2 regions of the Streptomyces sp. NPDC058619 genome follow, and region 1 is predicted to be linked to the other one. Evidence: riboswitches for the same ligand, from Rfam matches in the RefSeq annotation. Region 1 holds a riboswitch; the other holds the start of a gene.
The links. Region 1 has a riboswitch for glycine ahead of gcvT (glycine cleavage system aminomethyltransferase GcvT). Riboswitches for the same ligand answer to the same signal wherever they lie in the genome.
Positions count from the first base shown of each region.

Region 2: another riboswitch for glycine. It lies ahead of gcvP (aminomethyl-transferring glycine dehydrogenase); the one in region 1 lies ahead of gcvT (glycine cleavage system aminomethyltransferase GcvT).

Region 1 covers NZ_JBHXQN010000006.1:253,094-260,038, reverse strand. The annotation lists gene ACFWTC_RS09350 (L-serine ammonia-lyase) at 1-532, opposite strand, end outside; gene glyA (serine hydroxymethyltransferase) at 1,106-2,362, opposite strand; gene gcvH (glycine cleavage system protein GcvH) at 2,380-2,763, opposite strand; gene gcvT (glycine cleavage system aminomethyltransferase GcvT) at 2,865-3,980, opposite strand; glycine riboswitch at 4,174-4,277, opposite strand; gene ACFWTC_RS09330 (AAA family ATPase) at 4,459-5,142, shown strand; gene ACFWTC_RS09325 (enhanced serine sensitivity protein SseB) at 5,260-5,994, shown strand; gene ACFWTC_RS09320 (enhanced serine sensitivity protein SseB C-terminal domain-containing protein) at 6,077-6,817, shown strand.
Region 2 covers NZ_JBHXQN010000064.1:18,651-25,595, reverse strand. The annotation lists gene ACFWTC_RS33780 (MerR family transcriptional regulator) at 1-10, shown strand, start outside; gene ACFWTC_RS33775 (bifunctional nuclease family protein) at 66-539, shown strand; gene ACFWTC_RS33770 (MerR family transcriptional regulator) at 721-1,359, shown strand; gene ACFWTC_RS33765 (DNA polymerase IV) at 1,502-2,980, shown strand; gene ACFWTC_RS33760 (PRC-barrel domain-containing protein) at 3,016-3,408, opposite strand; glycine riboswitch at 3,521-3,619, shown strand; gene gcvP (aminomethyl-transferring glycine dehydrogenase) at 3,814-6,699, shown strand; gene ACFWTC_RS33750 (DUF5999 family protein) at 6,772-6,945, opposite strand, start outside.

The DNA of each region.
Region 1 (6,945 bases):
ACTTCAGCACCGTGTCGTCGAGCTTGATCCGGTCCTCGCCGACCGCGTCCTCGTCCACGACGAAGCCGCCGCCGACCGAGTAGTACGTCTTCTCCAGCAGCGGGGTGCCGGCGGTGTCGTACGCGAAGAGGGTCATGCCGTTCGCGTGGTACGGCAGCGAGCGCCGCCGGTGCAGGATCAGCTGGTTCGGCTCGTCGAAGGCGATCTCGTGGGCATCGCCTATCTCCGCGCCGAGCAGCCGCAGCCGCCCCGACTGCCGGATCCGCTCGACCTCCGCGTCGGCCGTCTCCACGTTCACGGTGCGGGGGGACTGCCCCTCCAGGCCCAGGAGCACCGCCTTGGGGGTGCCGTGGCCGTGGCCGGTCGCGCCGAGCGAGCCGAACAGCTCGGCGCGCACGGACGCGGTCTGGGCGAGGACGCCGTCCTTCTTGAGCCGGGTCACGAACATGCGGGCCGCCCGCATGGGGCCGACCGTGTGGGAGGAGGACGGGCCGATGCCGATGGAGAAGAGGTCGAATACGGAGATGGCCACTGGCGGACTCCCTTGTCTGCTCGTGGGGTGGGAGGGGGCAGGAGAAGTGCGATTGGGCGGATTTTGTCCGGCAGACGAGCGTAACGCGTGCACATGAACGATTCGTCTGCCGGACCGGCCCGGGGTGTGGCCGTCAGGCGTGGCCTGTCAGGCATGGGCCGTCAGGCGTGGGCCGGCTCACGCTCCCGTACGGCGTTCTCCGGGGTCGCGGTCCCGGAGGCGTCCAGCACCGGGTCCGGCCCCGGCAGGCCCGCGCGGTGGGCCGCGACGCCCGCCCGTACGGACCGGGCGTACGGGCCCGGCGTCAGGCGGCCAACGGGGCCAGCGCCGCGATCGGGACGGCCGGCGGGGGCAGGGCGGTGACGGTGCCGGGGTCTGGCCACCGCGACCAGTACAGGGCGCCGGCGCGGAGGACGAAGGGCGGCGGGCAGAGGAACCACGCCGCCCGAAGGCGGAACGGGCGGGGCAGGTCGGGCCGCATCCGCCCGGGGCTTTGGTCATGAGAAGGGCCCGGTCCTGTGCACAGGCCAGCACAGGCAGGACCGGGCCCTTCCGGATCACTCCCGGGCGCTTCTAGAGCGACGGGTACAGCGGGAACTTCGCGGCGAGCGCGGAGACGCGCGCCTTCAGGTCCTCGCTGTCGTACGCCGGCTTCAGCGCGGACGCGATGATCTCGGCGACCTCGGTGAAGGCCTCGGCGTCGAAACCGCGCGTGGCCAGGGCCGGGGTGCCGATCCGCAGGCCCGAGGTGACCATCGGCGGCCGCGGGTCGTTCGGGATGGCGTTCCGGTTGACCGTGATGCCGATCTCGTGGAGCCGGTCCTCGGCCTGCTGGCCGTCCAGCTCGGAGTTGCGCAGGTCGACCAGGACCAGGTGGACGTCCGTACCGCCGGAGAGGACGGACACGCCGACCTCGGTGACGTCGGGCTGCACCAGGCGCTCGGCGATGATCTTCGCGCCCTCCAGGGTGCGGACCTGGCGCTCCTTGAAGCCCTCCGAGGCCGCGATCTTGAAGGAGACGGCCTTGGCCGCGATCACGTGCTCCAGCGGGCCGCCCTGCTGGCCCGGGAAGACCGCGGAGTTGATCTTCTTGGCCAGCTCCTGCGTCGACAGGATGACGCCGCCGCGCGGACCGCCCAGGGTCTTGTGCGTGGTGGTGGTCACGACGTGGGCGTGCGGCACCGGGTTCGGGTGCAGACCCGCGGCGACCAGGCCCGCGAAGTGCGCCATGTCGACCATGAGGTACGCGCCGACCTCGTCCGCGATGCGGCGGAAGGCGGCGAAGTCGAGCTGGCGCGGGTAGGCGGACCAGCCCGCGACGATCAGCTGCGGCTTGGACTCCTTGGCGAGGCGCTCGACCTCGGCCATGTCCACGTGGCCGGTCTCGTCGACGTGGTACGGGACCACGTTGTAGAGCTTGCCGGAGAAGTTGATCTTCATGCCGTGGGTCAGGTGACCGCCGTGGGCCAGGTTCAGGCCCATGATCGTGTCGCCCGGCTTGATCAGCGCGAACATCGCGGCGGCGTTCGCCTGCGCACCGGAGTGCGGCTGGACGTTCGCGGCCTCGGCGCCGAACAGCGCCTTGATGCGGTCGATCGCGATCTGCTCGACCACGTCGACGTGCTCGCAGCCGCCGTAGTAGCGGCGGCCCGGGTAGCCCTCGGCGTACTTGTTGGTCAGGACCGAGCCCTGGGCCTCCATGACGGCGACCGGAGCGAAGTTCTCCGACGCGATCATTTCCAGGGTCGACTGCTGGCGTACGAGCTCGGCGTCGACGGCGGCGGCGACGTCCGGGTCGAGCTCGTGGAGCGGGGTGTTCAGCACAGACATCAAGATCCCCTGGGGTGTCAGTTGTCGGAGTGGGTGAGCGCGGCGTACTCCTCGGCGGAGAGCAGGTCGCCCGGCTCCTCCGCGACGCGCACCTTGAACAGCCAGCCGCCCTCGAACGGGGCCGTGTTCACGAGCGCCGGGTCGTCCACGACGTCCTGGTTGGACTCGACGATCTCACCGGTGACGGGGGAGTACAGGTCGCTGACCGACTTGGTCGACTCCAGCTCGCCACAGGTCTCGCCCGCGGTCACCGTGTCGCCCACCTCGGGAAGCTGGGCGTAGACGACGTCACCGAGCGCGTTGGCCGCGAACTCCGTGATGCCGACCGTCGAGACGCCGTCCTCGGCGACCGACAGCCACTCGTGCTCCTTGCTGTAACGCAGCTGCTGGGGGTTGCTCATGGCCTGATTCTCCTGGATGCGGGGGAGTGGGAACGAACAGCGGTCTCGGCTACCGAGACAGGACCGTACGGCTGCCCGTACGGCTGAGGCCTACGACAGGGTTACTTCTGCCGCTTGTAGAACGGCAGGGCCACGACCTCGTACGGCTCATGCGTACCGCGAATGTCGACGCCGACGCCGGAGGTGCCGGGCGCGGCGTGCGCCGCGTCCACGTACGCCATCGCGATCGGCTTGCCCAGCGTCGGGGACGGGGCGCCCGAGGTGACCTCGCCGATGACCTCGCCGCCGGCGACGACCGGGAAACCGGCGCGCGGGACGCGGCGGCCCTCGGCGATCAGGCCGACCAGCTTGCGCGGCGGGTTCGAGGCGGCGCGCTCGGCGGCGGCCTCCAGCGCGGCGCGGCCGACGAAGTCCCCCTCCTTCTCGAACTTCACGACCCGGCCCAGACCCGCGTCGAACGGGGTGAGGGAGGTCGTCAGCTCGTGCCCGTACAGCGGCATGCCCGCCTCCAGGCGCAGTGTGTCGCGGCAGGACAGGCCGGCCGGGACCAGGCCGACGCCCTCGCCGGCCTTCGTCAGGGCCTGCCACAGCTCCACGGCGTGCTCGGGGGAGACGAACAGCTCGAAGCCGTCCTCGCCGGTGTAGCCGGTACGGGCGATCAGCGCGGGCACGCCCGCGACGGTGCCCGGCAGGCCGGCGTAGTACTTCAGCCCGTCCAGGTCGGCGTCGGTCAGGGACTTCAGGATGCCGGGGGACTCCGGGCCCTGGACGGCGAGCAGCGCGTACGCGTCGCGGTCGTCGCGGACCTCGGCGTCGAAGCCGGCGGCGCGCTCGGTGATCGCGTCCAGGACGACCTGGGCGTTGGAGGCGTTGGCGACGACCATGAACTCGGTCTCGCCCAGCCGGTAGACGATCAGGTCGTCGACGATGCCGCCGTCCGCCTGGCAGATGTGCGTGTAGCGGGCGCGGCCGACGCCGACGGTGGAGATGTTGCCGACCAGCGCGTAGTCGAGGACCTTGACGGCCTCCGGGCCGGTCAGGGTGATCTCGCCCATGTGGGACAGGTCGAAGAGACCGGCCCTGGTGCGTACGGCGTTGTGTTCGTCGCGCTCGCTCGCGTACCGCAGCGGCATGTCCCAGCCCGCGAAATCGGTCATGGTCGCACCGAGGGAACGGTGCAGCGCATCGAGGGCGGTCAGACGGGGGGCAGAGCTCATGGGTGTGACTCCCGGGTCCCAGGGCATCGACATGACATGACGAGGACGTTCCTCCCCATCTGTCATCGGAACCTGAGAGGTTCGCCGAGAGTTCCCCCGATCTTCCGATCCGGCGGGATTCCCGACTTGCACCTTGGGTGGAGCGCGCACCCCGGCCTCACGGGCGGCGGCACGGCTCGCTTTTCAGATCTGCCTCATCCACGCGGTACGGGGCCTGAGAGATTCAAGGGAGGTTCTTGCTCCTTCGGCGCCCGCGCACGGCCTTGCGGCGTGCCGGGACTCTCCCGCGCGGATTCAAGCGGCCGGTATGCAGTTGGTCCAGATGGCGCACATCATTGCACGCCGTGCGCGTGATCGGGCGGGCGGGCCCGAAAGACCACGGCGTTCGCGGAGGTCCGGACCGGAACCGGCGATCCCGGATCACCGTCTCTTTACACTCAGTGGGCAAGGGTCCTTGCGACCCGATTCGGGGGAGGCGATCACTGTGCGGAGATTCGGAGTAGTGGCGACGACGACGGGAACCGTGGACGCGGTGCCGGAGCAGCGCGGCCCGCGCGTCCGCCGGGCGGCGGACGCGGCGGGCCCCGGCGCCGTACGGGACCTGCGCGGCCCGGCGGTGCGCGGGCCCCAGCGGCTCGGCTTCGCGGCCGGGGACATCGTCGTCGTGTCCGGGCTGCCCGGCGGCGGCAAGAGCACGCTGATCAAGCGGGCGGCCGCCGAGGGCGGGTCCGTCGACTCCCAGGACACCCGCGAGCGCTGGGAGCGCCGGATGCCGGCGTTCCTCCCGTACGGCGCCTACCGGCCGCTGGTCCGCGCCGCCCACTACTGGGGGCTGTGGCGCGTCCTGCGCTCCGGCGCCTCGGTGGTCGTCCACGACTGCGGCACCCAGAGCTGGGTGCGCGGCCTGCTCGCGGCGGCCGCCCGCCGCCGGGGCCGCGAGCTGCACCTGCTGTTCCTGGACAGCAGCCCCGAGGAGGCCCTCTCGGGGCAGGCGGCGCGCGGACGGCGCGTGTCGGCCTACGCCTTCTCCCGGCACCGGGGCGCGGTGGCGCGCCTGCTGCGCGACGCGGAGGCCGGCCACCCGCCGGCGGGCTGCGCCTCGGTGACGCTCCTGGACCGCCGCTCGGCCGCGGCGGTGACGCGGATCGCGTTCCACGGCTGAGCCGGGCCCCGGACCCCCGCTGCCCGGGGCGGGACGCCGGGACCCCGCGCGGCCCGGGCCCCGGCAGCGGATAGCCTCGGCACCGGACGCGGTGGGACCACACGGAGGCAGGGGAACATGCAGGGCAGCGGCTGGCCGGAGAACGAACTGGAGCAGGTGCTCGGAGCGGCGCTGGGGCAGCCCGACGCGGGGGCGCGGATCCTCGAGGTGCTCGGGCGCAGCCGGGTGTGGGTGCCGCTGCCCGCCAGCGGGGCCCCCGACGCGGCGAGCCTGTCCCTGCCGACCATGGACATCGCCGGGGCGGCCTACGTCCCCGTCTACAGCTCCGAGGCGCAGTTCCGCTACTGCGCCGGCCCCGCCATGGACTTCGCCGTCGCCCCCGCCGTCGAGTTCGCCCGCGGCCTGCCCCCGCAGCTCGGCATCGCCGTGAACCCCGAGGGCGCCGTCGGCGTACCCCTGCCCCCGCCCGCCGTCGCGGAGCTGTGCCGCATCGGACGCAGCCCCCTCGACGGACCCGCGTCCGGCGGCCGCGTCCGGCTGTTCGAGCCCGACTGGCAGGACGACCCGGTGGACTTCCTGGCCGCCGCCACGGAGGAGTTCCGGGCGACCGGCGCGGTCACCGCCGCGTACCGCTGCCTCGCCAGCGTCGAGGGCGGGGAGCCGCAGCTGTTCATCGGCGTCCGGCTGGCGGGATGGGACCCCGGGACGCAGAACGCCCCGATGGAGGCCCTCGGCCGGGCCCTGACCCGCGTCCCGCCTCCGTGGCCGGTGCAGTTGATCCTCCTGGACGCCGCCGAGGACCCGGTCACGGACTGGATTCGTGAGCGCGTACGCCCCTTCTACCTCCCGTAGGGCCGCTTAAGGTGGTCACACTTGCGGCCGCACGCGCGGCCCGGGTACGCGTGGACGACGGGCGGACGAAGAGGGGTACCGGGTGAGTGCGTCAGGCACGGCCGCGGCCGGGCAGGTCGAGCACATGCTGCGCCAGGTGACTCCCGGGCGCTATGAGAGCTACGAGTCACTGCTGCACGCCCTCGCCGAGGGCCGGCTGTGGATGCTGCTGTGGCAGGGGCAGCCGGGGTCCCCGGACGCCCAGTACGGCGGCATGGAGGTGGAGGGCCTCGGCTACGCGCCGTGCGTGACCTCCCCGCAGGAGCTGGCCGCCAGCGGCTGGAACCGGGGCTACGAGGTCGTCACGGGCCGGGACATCGCCCGCGCCCTGTACCCGGACCGCTGGGGGCTGTGGCTCAACCCGCACGCCGCGGGCGGCGGACTCGGCGTGCCCTGGGCGGACCTGCGCCGGATCGCCACGGGCCTGGACCGGATGCCGGCCGGACCGCTGCGGCTGTCGGAGCCCGCCATCGAGCTCCCGCAGTTCTACGGGCTGCTGACCCGGCACGCCCACCGGACGCCCGCCGTCCGGTCGCTGCGCCGCGCGTGGGTGCAGCCCGCGCTGGGGTCGCCGTACCTCGCGGTCGGGCTCGACCTGTACGACGCCTCCGCGCCCGCGCTGGAATCCGTACGGGAGATGATGCGCCAGTCGGTGGGCGTGGTCCCCGAGGGCGTCCCGGTGTGCACCGTCGCGCTGGCCGACGAACACGACCCGGTGGCGATGTGGCTGCGGGCGCAGACCCGGCCGTTCTACGACCGAGAGGGACAGGGCCCCGCGTACTGAGGTCCGGTGCACCGGAGTCCGCCGTACCGACCGCACCCCGGGCACGTCCCGAGAGATCCGCATACTGAGACATCCGTCTCGAAGGCCGCACCGGAATCCGCCGGTGCGGCCTTCCGTATATCCCGTCG
Region 2 (6,945 bases), on a different contig from region 1:
CCGCCTGTAGGGACCGAGGGCGGCCCGACTACCCAAACCGGCTGGGCAGGTCCTAGGGTTACTGTGTGAACGAGCTCGACGTTGTGGGTGTCCGGGTGGAAATGCCCTCCAACCAACCGATCGTGCTCCTGCGTGAAGTGGGAGGCGATCGGTACCTCCCCATCTGGATCGGTCCAGGGGAGGCGACCGCCATTGCCTTCGCGCAGCAGGGCATGGCCCCTGCCAGGCCGCTGACGCACGACTTGTTCAAGGACGTGCTGGAAGCGGTCGGCGAGGAGCTCACCGAGGTCCGGATCACGGATCTGCGGGAGGGCGTCTTCTACGCGGAGCTCGTCTTCGCCAGCGGGGTCGAGGTGAGCGCGAGGCCATCCGACGCCATAGCGCTGGCCCTGCGGACGGGGACGCCGATCTACGGCAGTGACGGCGTGCTCGACGACGCCGGAATCGCCATTCCCGACGAGCAGGAGGACGAGGTGGAGAAGTTCCGCGAGTTCCTCGACCAGATCTCGCCCGAGGACTTCGGCACCGGCCCGCAGTAGGGCGCAGGCCGCGTCGTCCACGGGGAAGCGCCGGCCCATTCGAGCAGCCTTTCCCGGCAATCGGATACGGGAAACCACTCTCAGGGTGATTATCACTCGGCGTGCCGAGTGTGGCGATCGTTGACGCACCCCTGGTGACTGCCTACCTTCAAGGTGGGCAGGTCAAGGACGGAGGGTCGGCGTGAGGATCACGGGCGACGGTACGACCGGGGGCACCCCCGTACGGAGTGACGGCGGACCGTACCCGCTTTACGGGAGCACGGTGGGGTCCGCGCGCCGTCAGCCGGAGTCGACGCCGGTCGGACCGGTGAGCGGCGACCCGGCGCCCGAGGAGGTCGGCTACCGCGGGCCCACGGCGTGCGCCGCGGCCGGGATCACCTACCGGCAGCTCGACTACTGGGCCCGGACCGGACTGGTGGAGCCCAGCGTGCGTGCCGCGTACGGGTCGGGTACGCAGCGGCTGTACAGCTTCCGGGACGTGGTGGTCCTCAAGGTCGTGAAGCGCTTCCTGGACACCGGTGTGGCGCTGCAGAACATCCGCACGGCCGTACAGCACCTGCGGGACCCCGGATTCGCGGACCTGGAGCGGACGACGCTCATGAGCGACGGCGCCTCCGTGTACGAGTGCACCTCGCCGGACCAGGTCGTGAGCCTGCTCCAGGGCGGGCAGGGCGTCTTCGGGATCGCCGTCGGCGTCGTGTGGCGGGACGTGGAGAACGCGCTGGCGCAGCTGCACGGGGAGCGGGTGGACACGGGCGAGACCGTCGTCGGCCACCACCCGGCGGACGAGCTGGCGGCCCGCCGCAACCGGGCCGTGTGACCCCGGCCTGAGCACGGACGGCCGTGCCGGCGGGCGCGGGGCCCAGAGGGGGCTCCGCGCCCGCCGGCGGCTGCGGCCCGGCCGGGAGGCGTCCCGGAACCGGTTCCCGGGATTGTCAGAGGCGTAGGGCAGCATCGGGGGCGTGAGAGCCGCGCCGACCATCCTGCACCTGGACATGGACGCCTTCTACGCCTCCGTGGAGCAGGCGTCGAAGCCGAGCCTGCGGGGCAAGGCCGTGATCGTCGGAGGGCTCGGTCCGCGCGGGGTCGTCGCCACGGCCTCGTACGAGGCGCGGCGCTTCGGGGTGCACTCGGCCATGCCGATGGCGCAGGCCCGGCGGCTCTGCCCCAACGGCGCCTGCCTGGTGCCGCGCTTCAGCCTCTACCGCGAGGTCAGCGAAGTGGTCATGGCCATGCTGAGGGAGCTGTCGCCGCTGGTGGAGCCGCTCAGCCTGGACGAGGCGTTCGTGGACCTGGAGGCGGGCGGCGTCGCCTTCGACTCGCGCAGTGCCCGGGCGACGGGCGAGCGGCTGCGCGCGGACATCAGGGCGGCCACGAGCCTCAGCGGGTCGGTGGGACTGGCGGGGTCGAAGATGCTGGCGAAGGTGGCGTCCGAGGAGGCCAAGCCGGCTGGGCTGCTGCTGATCGAGCCGGGGACCGAGCGGGAGCTGCTCGCGCCGATGTCCGTACGGACCCTGCCCGGGGTGGGGCCGGCCACCGGGGAACACCTGCGCCGGGCCGGTATCACCACCGTGGGGGAGCTGGCGGAGGCCGGGGAGGACGAGCTGGTCCGGATGGTCGGGCGCGCGCACGGCGTCGGCCTCCACCGGATGGCCCTGGGGCTGGACGACCGGCCGGTGGTCGCCGAGCGGGACGCGAAGTCGGTGTCGGTCGAGGACACCTTCGACGTGGACCTGCACGACCGGGTCCGCATCCGCAACGAGGTGCAGCGGCTCGCGGACCGGTGCGTGCGCAGGCTCCGGGAGTCCGGGCACTCGGGTCGCACGATCGTGCTGAAGGTGCGCCGGTTCGACTTCTCGACGCTCACGCGCTCGGAGACGCTGCGCGGGCCCACCGACGACCCCGGGGTGGTGCGGGAGGCCGCGGCGCGGCTGCTGGAGGGCGTGGACACCACGGGCGGGGTGCGGCTGCTCGGGGTGGGGGTCACGGGGTTGGCGGACTACACGCAGGAGGACCTGTTCGCCCAGGCCGCCGCGATGCTCGCCGCCGAGGGGGACGGGCGGGCCGGGGACGTGCCCGACGTGGCGGAGGGGGCCGTTGGAGTGACGGGGGTGCCGGGGCCGTCGGAGGCAGGCGCCGGCGCGCAGGAGGCGGTGGCCGCCGGGAGTCCGGGGCCGCCCGTCGAGCACGGGCCGCCGGGGGAGGCGGAGGCCACCGCCGAGCGGCGCTGGGCGCCCGGAAACGACGTACGGCACGCCGTCCACGGGCCGGGGTGGGTGCAGGGCAGCGGGGTCGGGCGGGTGACCGTACGGTTCGAGCGGCCCGGGTCGGCCCCCGGCCGGGTGCGCACCTTCCGGGTGGACGATCCCGAGCTGGAGGCGGCCGATCCGCTGCCGCTCGTGGGGGAGCCGGTGGGGGAGGAGGAGCCGGGCACGGCCTGACGGGGCGCCCGGGCCGGCGGAGGAGGGGCGGCCGGTCAGCCGTCGTCGCCCGCCAGCCGGCCGAAGTCGCGCGGCTGCTCGGGGGGCGGGGGCGTCTGGTGGAAGTCGGACGGCAGGGTCACGTCCAGGCCGTAGTGGTGGTAGAGCTGCAGCTCCTGCTCGGGGGAGAGGTGGCGGCCGACGCCGAAGTCGGGGGCGTCCTTGATCAGGGAGCGGTCGAACGGGACGCGCAGCGCGTCCCCGACCAGCTCGCTCGGCTCCAGCGGGACGAAGGCGTCCCGGCTGAACAGGCCCGTCCGCACGGCGGCCCATTCCGGGACGCCGGTGGCGTCGTCGAGGTAGACCTCGTCGATGGTGCCGATCTTGCTGCCGTTGCGGTCGAACGCCTTGCGGCCGATCAGGCTGCGCGGATCGATGTCGGTCTGCACGGTCCCTCCATCTGGTCGCAACTCCTCCGTAATGACTACAGAAGTGCATATTGGGAGTCGAGGCCACTCGGGGAGGCTCCGAAAGGGCGCTGGTAGGCTGGGTGGCGGCTGTCGACCCTGTGCGGGAGAGTCCTCCGAATGAGCTCGACGGAGGCGCCGAAGGAGCAAATCCTCCCCGGAATCTCTCAGGCATACGTACCGCACGGACGAGGCCACTCTGGAAAGCAGGAGCGGGTACCGGGCCCAGTGCCGGTGCCTCTCCTCACCGACGGTGAAAGCCGGAGCTCGAGGGCGATCCCCGCGACTCCGGTGAAACTCTCAGGTTGAGATGACAGAGGGGGAGGCCGTCCGGGTGCCCGCGCCGTGGTGCCCCTCGCAGGTCATACGACCAGGAGGCCTCCGTACATGACCGCCAACCGCATTCCGCTCTCCCAGCTTGAGCGAGGCATCCCCTTCGAGCAGCGCCACATCGGCCCGGATGCCGGGGCGCAGGCGAAGATGCTCGCCCAGGTGGGCTACGGCTCCCTGGACGAACTGACCGCCGCCGCGGTACCGGATGTGATCAAGACCACCGAGGCGCTGAACCTGCCCGAGGCGCTGACCGAGGCCGAGGTGCTGGCCGAGCTGCGGTCGCTCGCCGACCGCAACCAGGTCCTCTCCTCCATGATCGGTCTCGGCTACTACGGGACCTTCACGCCGCCGGTGATCCTGCGCAACGTCATGGAGAACCCGGCCTGGTACACGGCCTACACCCCGTACCAGCCGGAGATCTCGCAGGGCCGCCTGGAGGCGCTGCTGAACTTCCAGACCGTCGTCGCCGACCTGACCGGGCTGCCGACCTCGGGCGCCTCGCTGCTCGACGAGGGCACGGCGGCCGCCGAAGCCATGTCCCTGGCCCGCCGCGTGGGCAAGGTCAAGGGCGGTGTATTCCTGATCGACGCCGACGCGCTGCCGCAGACCATCGCCGTGATCGAGACCCGTGCCGAGCCCACGGGCGTGGAGATCGTCGTCGCGGACCTCTCCGACGGCATCCCGGCCGAGATCGCCGAGCGCGGCGTCTTCGGCGTGCTGCTCCAGTACCCGGGTGCCTCCGGCGCCGTGCGCGACATCAAGCCGGTCATCGACCAGGCGCACGGGCTCGGTGCCGTCGTCACCGTCTCGGCCGACCTGCTGGCCCTGACCCTGCTGACCTCGCCGGGCGAGCTCGGCGCGGACATCGCGGTCGGCACCACCCAGCGCTTCGGCGTCCCGATGGGCTTCGGCGGACCGCACGCCGGCTACATGGCCGTCCAGGCCAAGCACGCCCGCTCGCTCCCGGGCCGCCTCGTCGGCGTCTCCGTGGACGCGGACGGCAACAAGGCGTACCGCCTGGCCCTGCAGACCCGCGAGCAGCACATCCGCCGCGAGAAGGCCACCAGCAACATCTGTACCGCGCAGGTGCTGCTCGCCGTCATGGCCGCCATGTACGCCGTCTACCACGGCCCGGACGGCCTGCGGACGATCGCCCGCCGGACGCACCGCTACGCCGCCCTCCTCGCCGCGGGCCTGCGGGCCGGCGGGGTCGAGATCGTCCACGGCTCGTACTTCGACACCGTCACCGCCCGGGTTCCCGGCCGGGCCGACGAGGTCGTCGCCGCCGCCCGTGAGGGCGGGGTCAACCTGTACCGGGTCGACGCCGACCTCGTCTCCGTCTCCTGCGACGAGACCACCCTGCGCGCGGACATCGAGGCCGTCTGGGCCGCCTTCGGCGTCAGCGCCGACATCGAGGCGCTCGACGCGGCCACGGCCGACACGCTGCCCGAGGCCCTGCTGCGCTCGGACGAGGTCCTCACGCACCCGGTCTTCCACCAGCACCGCTCCGAGACCGCGATGCTGCGCTACCTGCGCAAGCTCTCGGACAAGGACTACGCGCTGGACCGCGGCATGATCCCGCTGGGCTCCTGCACCATGAAGCTCAACGCCACCACCGAGATGGAGGCCGTCACCTGGCCCGAGTTCGGCCAGGTGCACCCGTTCGCCCCGGTGGAGCAGGCCGAGGGGTACCTCACGCTCATCACCGAGCTGGAGGAACGTCTCTGCGAGGTCACCGGCTACGACAAGGTCTCCATTCAGCCCAACGCCGGCTCGCAGGGTGAGCTGGCCGGTCTGCTGGCTGTGCGCGCCTACCACCGCGCCAACGGCGACGAGCAGCGCACCATCTGCCTCATCCCGTCCTCCGCGCACGGCACGAACGCCGCCAGCGCCGTGATGGCCGGCATGAAGGTCGTCGTCGTCAAGACGGCCGACGACGGCGAGGTGGACGCGGCGGACCTGCGGGCGAAGATCGAGCAGTACCGCGACGAGCTCGCCGTGCTGATGATCACCTACCCCTCCACGCACGGTGTGTTCGAGGAGCACGTCGCCGACATCTGCGCCCAGGTGCACGACGCCGGCGGCCAGGTCTACGTGGACGGCGCCAACCTCAACGCCCTGGTGGGCCTGGCCAAGCCGGGTCACTTCGGCGGCGACGTCTCGCACCTGAACCTGCACAAGACCTTCTGCATCCCGCACGGCGGCGGCGGCCCGGGCGTCGGCCCGGTCGGTGTCCGGGCGCACCTGGCCCCGTACCTGCCGAACCACCCGCTGCAGCCGACCGCCGGCCCCGAGACGGGCGTCGGTCCCATCTCCGCCGCGCCGTGGGGCTCCGCGGGCATCCTGCCGATCTCGTGGTCGTACGTGCGTCTGATGGGCGGCGAGGGCCTCAAGCGCGCCACCCAGGTGGCGGTGCTCGGTGCCAACTACATCGCCAAGCGACTGGAGCCGCACTACCCGGTGCTGTACACCGGCCCCGGCAACCTGGTCGCGCACGAGTGCATCATCGACCTGCGCCCGCTGACGAAGGCCACCGGCGTCAGTGTGGACGACATCGCCAAGCGCCTGATCGACTACGGCTTCCACGCGCCGACCATGTCGTTCCCGGTCGCGGGGACGCTGATGATCGAGCCGACGGAGTCCGAGGACCTCGCCGAGATCGACCGCTTCTGCGACGCGATGATCGCCATCCGCGCCGAGATCGAGCGGGTCGCGGGCGGCGAGTGGCCCCTGGAGGACAACCCGCTGGCCAACTCCCCGCACACGGCGGCGGCGCTGGGCGGCGAGTGGAACCACCCGTACACCCGTGACGAGGCGGTCTTCCCGGCCGGGGTCACGGCCGCGGAGAAGTACTGGCCGCCGGTCCGCCGCATCGACGGTGCGTTCGGCGACCGGAACCTGGTCTGCTCCTGCCCGCCGCTGGACGAGTACGACAACTGACGACCGGGCGCCGACAAGGGGCCGGTCCGGGATCTCCTCCCGGGCCGGCCCCTTCGTCGTTGCCGCGGCGGGTCAGGCCGCCTTCACCACCTGGGCGGCCGCCAGCGGGCGGTGCGGAGCGATGATCCTGCCGTCGGGCAGCAGCTCCCCGGTGTCCTCGAAGAGCAGGACCCCGTTGCACAGCAGGCTCCAGCCCTGTTCCGGGTGGTTCGCCACGGGGTGCGCGGCCTCCCGGTCGGCGGAGTC